DNA from 2 places in the Curtobacterium sp. BH-2-1-1 genome. Region 2 is predicted to be linked to the other one. Evidence: riboswitches for the same ligand, from Rfam matches in the RefSeq annotation. Region 2 holds a riboswitch; the other holds the start of a gene.
What was found. A riboswitch is a leader RNA that binds a small molecule or an ion and turns the genes downstream of it on or off. The one in region 2 is predicted to bind thiamine pyrophosphate.

Region 1 (5,464 bases), 1.2 Mb from region 2:
GTCCGCCGCCCGGGAGCGCCGAACCCCCGCGACTCCATCGCCACCGCCAGCGTCGTCGCCCGCCGCAGCGCCAGCACGAGCAGCGCGAACGCCATCGACGCGCCGCGCCGCAGCCGTCCGGTGTCCGCGACGCCGCGGGCCCGACGAGCCATGCCGAGCTGTCGCCAGTCGTCCCCGAGGAGCGTCATCATCCGGATCGCCGCGAGCGCCCCGAGCACGAACCGTGCCGGCAGCCGCAGGAGCTGCGCGAGTCCGTCCGCGAGGTCGGTCGGGTCCACCCGCACGAACAACGCCACCGCCGGCAGCCCGATCGCCAGGACACGGAGCGCCGTCGCCAGCGCGAGTGCGAGCGACCCGTCGGTGACGTGCGCGAACCCGAGGTCGAACCAGGACCGCCCGGACGGCCGCCCGTACAACGCGATGCTCAGCGCGGTCAGCGGCACCGCGACCAGGACCGGCGAGGTCCGCAGCAGCAGGGTGCGGGGCGGGATCCGCAGGAGCGGCAGGAGCAGGAGTTCGAGACCGAGCGCGACCGCCGCGGACACGACGTCGAGGCTGAGCACGAGGCACACGCCGAGCGCGAGGACGCCCAGCAGCGAGGCCACCGGCTGGACGCCTCGGACGCCGCGTGCACGCGTGGTGCCGTCGGGTGGCCCAGGAGGCGCGGCTCGTCCGGGCAGACCGGCCGCGGCCTGGTGCTCGCTCACGGTTGCACCTCCGTGGCCGGGTCGCGCAGGTCGGCGGCCGGCCCGACGGTGCTCGCCCCCGTCGCCCCTGTCGCCCTCGTCGTCCCTGTCGCCCCGAGCACGCCTGTCGCCCCGAGCACGATCTCGTCCGCGTCGAGCGCGCGGACGAGGTCGCGGTCGTGCGTCACGGCGACGATCGCGGTGCCGGAGTCGGCGAGTTCGCCGAGCCGGTCCACCACGGCCTGCCAGGTCGCCCGGTCCTGACCGGAGGTCGGCTCGTCGAGCACGACGACGGGCGGCCGGGAGGCGATGACCGTCCCGATCGCCAACCGCCGCTGCTCGCCGCCGGACAGCGTGAAGGGGTTGGCGTCGGCGAGGTGCGCGAGGCCGAACGCGTCGAGGAGCTCGTCGACCCGGGCATCGACGTCCGCCGCTCCGAGGGCGCGGGGGCCGACGGCCAGCTCCTCACGCACGGTGCGGGCGACGAACTGGTGCTCCGGGTCCTGGAAGACCGTGCCGATCCGACCGGCCAGCTGCCGGCTCGTCCACGCGGCGGGGGCGTCACCGATGCCGTCGGCGAGTGCCGTGCCCGCGCGGAGCGACCCCGCGGCGGGGCGCAGGAGCCCGGCGAGCGTGAGGCCGAGCGTCGACTTGCCGATGCCGTTCGGCCCGGTGACCGCGAGGACCCGTCCGGCCCGGACGTCGAGGTCGATCCCGCTCCCGACCGGCTGCCGCCTGCCCCGGGCGGTCCCGAGCCCCCGCGCCGCGAGCAGCACCGGGTCCCGATCGCCGAGCGGGCGGATTCCGTCCGGTCCCCCGCGGTCGGCCCCATGCATCCCGCCCGCTCGCGGACCCGCGGCGCCGAGCGGGCGGATTCCGTCCGGTCCCCCGCGGACCGTCCCAAGCATTTCGCCCGCTCGCGGCGGCGTGCGGGTGCCCCGGCGCGCCGAACCCCGCTCGGGCTCGGACCCGGGCACCCAGACGCCGGCGGCGGTCAACGCCGGACCGTGTTCGGCGAGCACGTCCGCAGGCGCACCGTCCGCGACGACACCCCCGGCCGGCTCCAGCAGCACGAGTCGGTCGACCAGGTCCAGCCACGCGCCGATGCGGTGCTCGACGACGAGCAGTGAACACTCGGTCTCGTCGAGCAGCGCCCGCACGGCGTCGTGCACCTGCACCACCCCGGAGGGGTCGAGGTTCGCGCAGGGCTCGTCGAGCACGAGGGCACCCGGACGCATGGCGAGCACGCCCGCGAGCGCCAGCCGCTGCCGCTGCCCGCCGGAGAGCATCGTGGTGGACCGGTCGAGCGGCAGGTCGAGCCCGACGACGTCGAGGGCCGACCGGACGCGCTGCCAGATCTCGTCCCGCGGGACGCCGGCGTTCTCGCAGCCGAACGCCACGTCGTCGCCGACGCGGGACATCACCGTGTGCGCCTCGGGGTCCTGCATGACGAGGCCGACGCGCCCGCGGACCGCACGCGGTTCGGCACCGTCGACGAGGACCGAACCCTGGACGGAGGCCGCGGTGTCGTCGGTGGCGTCCGGCTCGTCCGGGAGCACGCCCGCGACCGCCCGCAGCAGCGTCGACTTGCCGGCGCCCGAGGGACCGACGATCGCGACCCGCTCCCCCGGCTCGACGGTCAGGTCGACGCCCCGGACGGCCCAGGCGTCACGTTCCGCGTACCGCCAGCCCCAGTCGGAGAAGGTGATCCGCGCGACTGCCACGGTCACGCGACGGTGCGAGGACCGCGTCTGGAGTGCTCACGGCCCGCCGCGAACGACGACAGGACGCCGGTCGCGGCGAGCGCTCGGACGAGGAACCACGAGCCGACGCCCGCGATCAGCGCACCGGAGACGATCGCCGAGACGACGTAGACGACCTTGAACGCCAGGTCGAGTCCGGGGTACCAGAGCACCGTGTCGTTCAGCCCGAGCGCCAGCCCGGCCGCGGCACCGGCGAGCACGACCACCGGCAGGCGGTACACGCGGTACAGGAAGAGCGCGAGCACCAGCTCGGCGCCGAGGCCCTGCACGAGGCCGGCCTCGAGCGTCAGCCAGCCCCACTGCGTGCCGAGGAGCGCCTCGACCGAGGCGGCCACCATCTCGGCGTAGAGGGCCGCTCCGGGCTTCCGGACGATGATCGCGACGACGGGCCCGGCGAGCAGCCACACGCCGCCGAAGAGCGCCTGCGTGCCGGGGAGCACGAGCGCGGCGACGGCGCTGATCGGCTCGTAGCCGAACTCCCAGAGCTTGAAGACGACACCGATCGCGACGGCGAGCACGCTCGCGACGACGATGTCGACGACCCGCCAGCGCAGTGAGCGCCTGACGGGGGTGGACGGAACAGCAGTGTGCGTGCTCGTGGACATGGCCCTGGACTCCTCCCTGCGCCGGCATGATCCGGATCAGGTTCGACGGTCGGAGCGCCACTCGCTCCCTCTCAGCCCGGCGATCCCGGACTCCCGTGTGTGTCCCGCCATTGTAGACGTGGTCGCGACCCGGTGACGGATCGCGACCACAGGACGTCCTGGAGGCGCGGGGCGGGCCCGCACCGCGCCTCCAGGTCCGTCAGTGGGTCACTTCTTCAGGACGCGGACCAGCTTGCGCAGGACGGTCCCGGTCACCCAGATGACCGGGACGCTCACCGCGAGGAGGGAGATCAGGTTCGGCTCGAACTCGAGGTCCTTGCCGGGGCGTCGGACGTAGGCGCCGATCGGGATGGAGACGGCACCGCCGCCTCCGCCACCGTTGTCGTCGCCGTCCCCGCCCCCACCGAAGCCGAACCAGCCGAGGGACACCGGGATGAGGGTCTGGTCGCCGACCTCGACCGGCTCCCCGTAGTTCGTGGACACGCCGACGGGGCGTACCTTCTCTGCGATCTGCGTGACGATGTTGGCCATGCGCGCGACGCTACTCGCCCGTTCCTCCACAGGCAGAGCTACCCGCGCATCCGTCCACGGCCGGAGCTTGTCTGCGGACGCGGTCGGCTCCCGCCGATATGTTGGCGGGACCCACACCTGGAGGACCGTTTGCACACCTGGCCCGGCAACCCGTACCCGCTCGGGGCGACCTACGACGGGAGCGGCACGAACTTCGCCCTCTTCAGCGAGGTCGCCGAACGCGTGGAACTCTGTCTCTTCGACGACGACGGGAACGAACAGTGCATCGACCTCGTCGAGGTCGATGCGTACGTCTGGCACGCCTACCTCCCGAACGTCGGCCCCGGCCAGCAGTACGGCTTCCGGGTGCACGGCGAGTACGCCCCCGAGAAGGGGCTCCGCGCCAACGCGAACAAGCTGCTCCTCGACCCCTACGCCAAGGCGACCAGCGGGGACATCGACTGGGACCAGGCGCTCTTCTCGTACACGTTCGGCGACCCGGACTCGACCGACGACCAGGACTCGGCGCCCCACATGATGAAGGGCGTCGTCATCAACCCGTTCTTCGACTGGCAGGGCGACCGGGCTCCTCGGATCCCCTACGGCGAGACCGTGATCTACGAGGCACACGTCAAGGGCCTCACCGAGACCCACCCCGACGTGCCCGAAGAACAGCGGGGGACCTACGCGGGGGTCGCGCACCCGGCCGTGATCGCGCACCTGCAGCGGCTCGGCGTCACCACGCTCGAACTCATGCCCGTGCACCAGTTCGTCAACGACTCGACCCTGCAGGACAAGGGGCTGTCGAACTACTGGGGCTACAACACGATCGGGTTCTTCGCGCCGCACTCGCACTACTCGTCCTCGGGCGACCACGGACAGCAGGTGCAGGAGTTCAAGGCGATGGTGCGCGAACTGCACCGTGCCGGCATCGAGGTCGTCCTCGACGTGGTGTACAACCACACGGCCGAGGGGAACCACCTCGGACCGACGCTGTCCTTCCGCGGGATCGACAACGCCGCCTACTACCGCCTCGTCGAGGACGACAAGCGGTACTACATGGACACCACGGGCACGGGCAACTCGCTCAACGTCGGGCACCCGCACTCGCTGCAGCTCATCATGGACTCGCTGCGGTACTGGGTCACCGAGATGCACGTGGACGGCTTCCGCTTCGACCTCGCGGCCGCCCTGGCGCGTGAGTTCTACGAGGTGGACCGGCTGGCGGCGTTCTTCGAACTGGTCCAGCAGGACCCGATCGTGTCCCAGGTGAAGCTCATCGCCGAGCCGTGGGACGTCGGCCCCGGTGGCTACCAGGTCGGCAACTTCCCGCCGCAGTGGTCCGAGTGGAACGGCAAGTACCGCGACACCGTCCGCGACTTCTGGCGGGGAGAGCCCTCCACCCTCGGCGAGTTCGCCTCGCGGATCTCCGGCTCGGCCGACCTCTACGAGCACGACGGCCGCACGCCGAAGGCGAGCATCAACTTCATCACGGCGCACGACGGCTTCACGCTGTACGACCTCGTCGCCTACAACGAGAAGCACAACGAGGCCAACGGCGAGGACAACAACGACGGCGAGAGCCACAACCGGTCGTGGAACTCCGGCGCCGAGGGCCCGACCGACGACGAGTCGATCAACGCCCTGCGGCTGCAGCGCCGACGGAACTTCCTCGCGACGCTGCTGCTCAGCCAGGGTGTCCCGATGATCGCCCACGGCGACGAGCTCGGGCGCACGCAGTCCGGCAACAACAACGTGTACGCCCAGGACTCCGCGCTGAGCTGGATCGACTGGGACGCCGCCGACGACGACCTCATCCAGTTCACGGCCGACGTCGTGAAGCTCCGGCACGACCACCCGACGTTCCGCCGCACGCGGTACTTCAACGGGCGTCCGGTCC
Region 2 (5,464 bases):
GCCGTCGCGGGCCGCGAGCGTCGCGATCGCACTCGACAGCGAGCACCCGGTGCCGTGCGTGTTCGTCGTCCGGACGCGTGGCGCGCTGAACGTCCGGAGCACCCCGTCGGGCCCGACGAGCACGTCGTCCGAGGTGTCGCCGCCGTCGTGGCCGCCCTTCGCGAGCACGAGCACGTCCCAGGTGCGGGCGATCGTGAGCGCCCGGTCCTCGGCGCTGTCCGGGGCCCGTCCGTGCAGGGTGGCCAGCTCGGCGAGCACCGCGAGTTCCGCCCGGTTCGGCGTCACGAGGTCGGCGAGCCCGAGCAGCGTGGCCATCGCCCGCGAGGCGTCCTCGTCGAGCAACCGGTCCCCGCTCGTCGCGACCATCACGGGGTCGACCACCACGACCGGTGGGCGGTGCTCGCGGAGCCACTCGGTCACGACCCGTACGACCTCGGCGGTGCCGAGCATCCCGACCTTCACGGCGTCGACCACGACGTCGTCCGACACCGCGTCGAGCTGTTCGCGCAGGAACGCGACGTCCGGCACGTGCACCGAACGCACCCCGTGCGTGTTCTGCGCGACGAGCGCGGTCACGACGCCCATGCCGTAGCCGTCGTGCGCGGCGATGGCCTTGAGGTCCGCCTGCATCCCCGCCCCACCCGTCGGGTCGGTCCCGGCGATGCTCAGGACGCGCGGGACGCTCATGCGTCCGCCCCGTGGTGCGTCGCGTCGGCCAGGAGGAACGGATCGCCACCACCCGACGGCCCCGGCTCCGCCCCGTGGTCGGGTCCAGTGCCCCACGCGGACACGAACGCCGCCGCGGCGGACCCGGGGTCGGCCGCGGCACAGATGCCCGACACGACCGCCACGCCCGCAGCACCGGCTGCCCGGAGCGGCCCGACGTCGTCGAGCGTCACCCCGCCGATCGCCACGCACGGCACGTCCGTCGCGCGTGCGAGCCGGCCGAACCCGTCGTGGCCCAGGGCCGGCGGGTGGTCCGCCTTCGTCGCGGTCGGGTGCACCACGCCGACCCCGAGCAGGTCGACCGTGCCGCGGGGGAGTGCGGCGACGGCGGCGAGGTGCTCCGGGGTGTTCGCGGTCAGCCCGACGTGTGCGTCCGTTCCGAGCAGGGCGCGAGCGGCGGTGACGGGGACGTCGGACTGGCCGAGGTGCACGCCCGCGACCCGGTGTCCGGCGTGCCGAGCGGCCAGGGCGACGTCCAACCGGTCGTCGACCACCACGGTCGCGCGGTCGCCCACGGCGTCGGCCACCGCGGCGGTCAGTGCCAGCAGGTCACGGGCCGAGGCGTCCTTGTCGCGCACCTGCACGATCCGCACCCCGCCGTGCACCGCGGCACGGACGACCCCGAGCACACCGATGCCGTGCCGGTCCGACAGCGCCGGGTCCGTCACGAGGTACACGCCGAACCCACCGGCGCTCACGCGGACACCGCCGGGGACTCCACGGTGATGCGCGCCGAGCGCACGACCTCGTCCGGCGAGAGCGACGCCAGGCGGTCGAGGAACAGCGGCTGGAACGTGCCCGGTCCGCCGGCCTCGCGCGCGGCGAACTCGGCCGCGATCGTGTGCACCGCGGTCGCGGCGACGGCGGCCGCGCCCGGGTCCTCGGGGGAGACGGCGGTGAACGCGGCGACGACGGCACCGAGCGCGCAGCCGCCGCCGGTGATCCGCGTGAGCAGCTCCGTGCCGTTCGCGACCCGCACCACGCCGATGCCGGGCGCGACCAGCAGGTCGACCGGACCCGACACGGCGACCGCGGCCACGCGCCTGGCGGCCACCGCGTCGACCGCAGCCACGCGCGCGTCCTCGGTGCCGACCGTGCTGTCGACGCCACGACCACCGGCCGAGGCGCCGAGCACCGCGAGCACCTCGGAGGCGTTGCCCCGCAGCACCGTCGGACCGAGCGCCAGCAGGTCCCGGGCCAGGGCCGTCCGCACCGGCAGGGAGCCGACGGCGACCGGGTCGAGCACCCAGGGCGTGCCGGCGTCGACCGCTGCCGAGGCGGCTTCGAGCGACGCGGCCCGGGGTTCGGCGTGCGGCGTGCCGGTGTTCACCAGCAGGGCGTCGGCGACCCGGGCGAACGGCCCGGCCTCGGTCACGACGTCGACCATCGCGGCCGAGGCGCCGAGCGCGAGCAGCACGTTCGCGGTGACGTTCTGCACCACGGTGTTCGTGATGCAGTGCACCAGGGGACTCCGGGCGCGGACGGCCTCGAGGAGTTCGGCGGTCCGACGGGCCCAGTCGGGGGCGGGCGCAGCAGTGTGCATGGACGATCCCTTCGCGAGTACGAGCTCGAGCAGGTTCGACGGGTGTGATCTCAGCCGCTGGTTGCGGCACCCCGTGTCTCGACCGACACCGTACACGAGCGGCTGCGACGTCTCCGGTCACATGACGGGTCCCGTGTGACAGGGTTGACGGGTGCCAGACACCACGCCTCCCGGGCCGCCTCCCGGCCCCCGCGACCCCGGCGACGCCTGGGCGGTCGGCCCCGACGGCACCAAGGCCTGGGGGCGGTTCGGCGCGGCCGGACTCCTCGTCGACGACGGCTCCGGGCGCGTGCTCCTGCAGCACCGCGTCGAGTGGAGCCACCACGGCGGCACCTGGGGGATCCCGGGCGGAGCCCGCCACCTCGGCGAGGACGCCGTGACCGGGGCGCTCCGCGAGTCGGCGGAGGAAGCCGGCGTGCCCGAGGACGGCGTGGACCTCCGGCACACCGCCGTGCTGGACCTCGGGTTCTGGACGTACACGACGGTGGTGGGGCGCGCCTCCAGGGCCTTCGAACCGGTGATCGCCGACCGCGAGAGCCTCGAACTGGCCTGGGTGCCCGTCGGCGACGTCGAGGACCTGCCCCTGCACCCCGGGTTCGGGGCGTCGTGGCCGGCGCTGCGGGCACGGATCGAGACGACACCGCACGTCGTGGTGGACGCGGCGAACGTGGTCGGCAGTGTGCCGGACGGGTGGTGGAAGGACCGGGCGGGGGCTGCGTCGCGGCTGCTCGGGTCGGTGGGGGCGCTCGCCGCGGCGGGTGTGTCGGCCGAGGTGCTCGCACTGCCGTTCGACCGGTGGTGGCCGCGGTGGACCGTGGTGCTCGAGGGAGCGGCGCGGGACGCCGTGGGCGCGGACGAGCCGGTGTCCGTCGTGCGCGCGCCGGGGTCGGGTGACGACGCGATCGTCGAGGCTGCCCGGGCCGCGGTGGACGCCGGCCACACCCCGGTCGTCGTGGTGACCGCCGACCGCGAGCTCCGGGCCCGCGTCGAGGAGCTCGGCGCCTCGGTGCACGGGCCGGCCTGGCTGCGCGACCAGTTCTGACCGCGCGGTCCAGCTACGCGGGGATGTGCTTCCGCGACGACACCAGGATCGCCACCCACGACAGCACCCCGAGCCCGACGACCACCCACAGGATCGTCGGCACCGCCACGACGTTCGCCACCGCGGCGATGACCGCCGGCGCCAGGAACCCGGCGTACGCCGCCGCGTAGAACACCCCGGTGAGCCCGGCCAGGTCGCGTGTCCCCGCGATCCGCTGGACCTCGAGCAGGCTCGACACGAGCGCCAGCCCGATGCCGAGGCCGATCACGACGTTCGCCACGAGCCCGATCGCCACGGACTGCAGCTGGACCGCCACGACGACCACGGCGACGCCCGCGGTCATGAGCGCCACGGCCGTCAGCAGTCCGCGTGCCGACAGGAGCGAGGTGACCCGCCCGGCGAGGGGCTGCACGGCACTCGACACCCCGAGGGCGACGACGGTGGCGGCGGTGGCGAACACGAGCCCCCACGTACCGGTCGCCCCGGCCAGCTTGGTCGGCAGGTACCCGTACCCGATCGCGGCTGACCCGAAGATCCACGGCGCGGCGACGAGCACGACCCGGGTGAACCGGCGGTGCCCGGCGCTCGGCACGGCGAGCTGCTTCCACCAGGGACCGGGCAGCCCGCCGGAGCGGCTCGTCTCCGGCGTTCGCCAGACGATCACGGCGAAGGGGACGGCGACGCAGATGTGCACGAGGAAGGGCAGGACCTCGGGGATCGGCCCCCACTGGGCGATGAGCCCTGCGACGAGGGCACCCGACGCCGACCCGAGGGTGAACGCCAGTGACGCCCGGCGTGCACCGGAACCGGCGTCGGCCGACGGGTCGAAGCGTCCCTGCGAGAGCTCCTTCACCCAGCTGTTGCCGACCGCCATCGCGATCCCGACGGTGACCCCGGAGAACAGGCGTCCGGCCATGAGGAACCCCGCGCCGAGCGGGCCGAACGCCAGCAGTCCGCTGCCGACGACGGCCGAGACGATCCCGGCGAGCATCAGCGGGCGGCGGCCGTGCCGGTCGGACAGGGACCCGGCGACGAGGAGCGCCGGCGCGAGCCCGAGCACGTACACGCCCAGGAAGACGTTCACGAGCAGCGACGAGTAGTGCGCGCGCTCCTCGTACATGAGCAGCAGGGGTGAGAACTGGTTCCCGCCCCACGAGCACACGAACACCGCGCCCCAGACGGCGACCCACGGCAGGACGCGTGCGTTCGGGACCGCGAGCGAGCCGGTGGTCGGGACGCTGCCGGTGGTGGCGCTCACAGGGCGCCCCGGTGCGACGCGACGTGGGCGCGGAGGACCTCGGCGTAGCGGAGGGCGTCGCCGGCCTCGAGCGCGGCGGCCAGTGCCCGGTGGTCCTCGAGGGACGCCTGCAACTGGGACGGCTGGAGCCGCATCAGGTGGTGCCGCAGCCGCTGCTGCCGGTCGCGCAGGGTCCGGGCGAACATGACGGCGATGGCGTTCCGCGACGCCCCGATGACGGCGCCGTGGAACTCCGCGTCGACCTCGATGAACCGGTCGACGTCGCCGGTCGCGACCGCCTGCTCCTGTTCCGCGAGCATCGCCTGGAGGAACGGGGTGACGTCCGCCACACGCCCGTCGGTGACGACGCGGGTCGCCGCGGTCGACTCGATCGCCTCCCGCATCTCGAGCACGTCGGCCGCCTCGCTCGGGGACATCGGCCGGACGACGGCGCCCTTCCGGGACTCGAGGGTGAGCAGGTCCTCGGCGGCGAGACGCAGGAACGCCTCGTGCACGGGCGTCCGCGACACGCCGATCTCCTGGCAGAGCGCGTTCTCGCTGATCGCCGTGCCGCCGGGCAGGTCGCCGCGGATGATCGCGCGCTTCACGTGGTCGTAGGCCCGGTCGGACGCTGCCTGGGCGGTGGTGTTCGTGCTCGGGGTGCTCACGGTCGACGATCCTACCCCTTGCATGCAACGGTGCATGCGGTCGTGTCACGCGCTGTTCACACGTGGACCGCGACACCGGGGCGCACGGGCGGATACGCTGGGCCACCACGTCAACGGAGACGTACAACAGGAGGTTCCGATGGAGCGGATCACCAGGGCCGACGATCGCGTGCACCGCCCGGCAGGGCCGTGGACGCCGACCGTGCACCGGCTGCTCGCCCACCTGCACGAACAGGGGTTCGTCGCAG

Region 1: linked by a shared signal. The riboswitch ahead of BJK06_RS02875 (ECF transporter S component) and the one ahead of thiM (hydroxyethylthiazole kinase) in region 2 are both predicted to bind thiamine pyrophosphate.

Annotation. Positions count from the first base shown of each region.
Region 1 covers NZ_CP017580.1:623,952-629,415, forward strand. Annotated here, with positions in the region: gene BJK06_RS02865 (energy-coupling factor transporter transmembrane protein EcfT) at 1-707, opposite strand, end outside; gene BJK06_RS02870 (ABC transporter ATP-binding protein) at 704-2,416, opposite strand; gene BJK06_RS02875 (ECF transporter S component) at 2,413-3,054, opposite strand; TPP riboswitch at 3,051-3,160, opposite strand; gene BJK06_RS02880 (hypothetical protein) at 3,262-3,585, opposite strand; gene glgX (glycogen debranching protein GlgX) at 3,715-5,464, shown strand, end outside.
Region 2 covers NZ_CP017580.1:3,239,047-3,244,510, forward strand. Annotated here, with positions in the region: gene thiD (bifunctional hydroxymethylpyrimidine kinase/phosphomethylpyrimidine kinase) at 1-687, opposite strand, end outside; gene thiE (thiamine phosphate synthase) at 684-1,424, opposite strand; gene thiM (hydroxyethylthiazole kinase) at 1,421-2,269, opposite strand; TPP riboswitch at 2,258-2,353, opposite strand; gene BJK06_RS15395 (NUDIX domain-containing protein) at 2,421-3,311, shown strand; gene BJK06_RS15400 (MFS transporter) at 3,325-4,569, opposite strand; gene BJK06_RS15405 (GntR family transcriptional regulator) at 4,566-5,216, opposite strand; gene BJK06_RS15410 (phosphotransferase enzyme family protein) at 5,356-5,464, shown strand, end outside.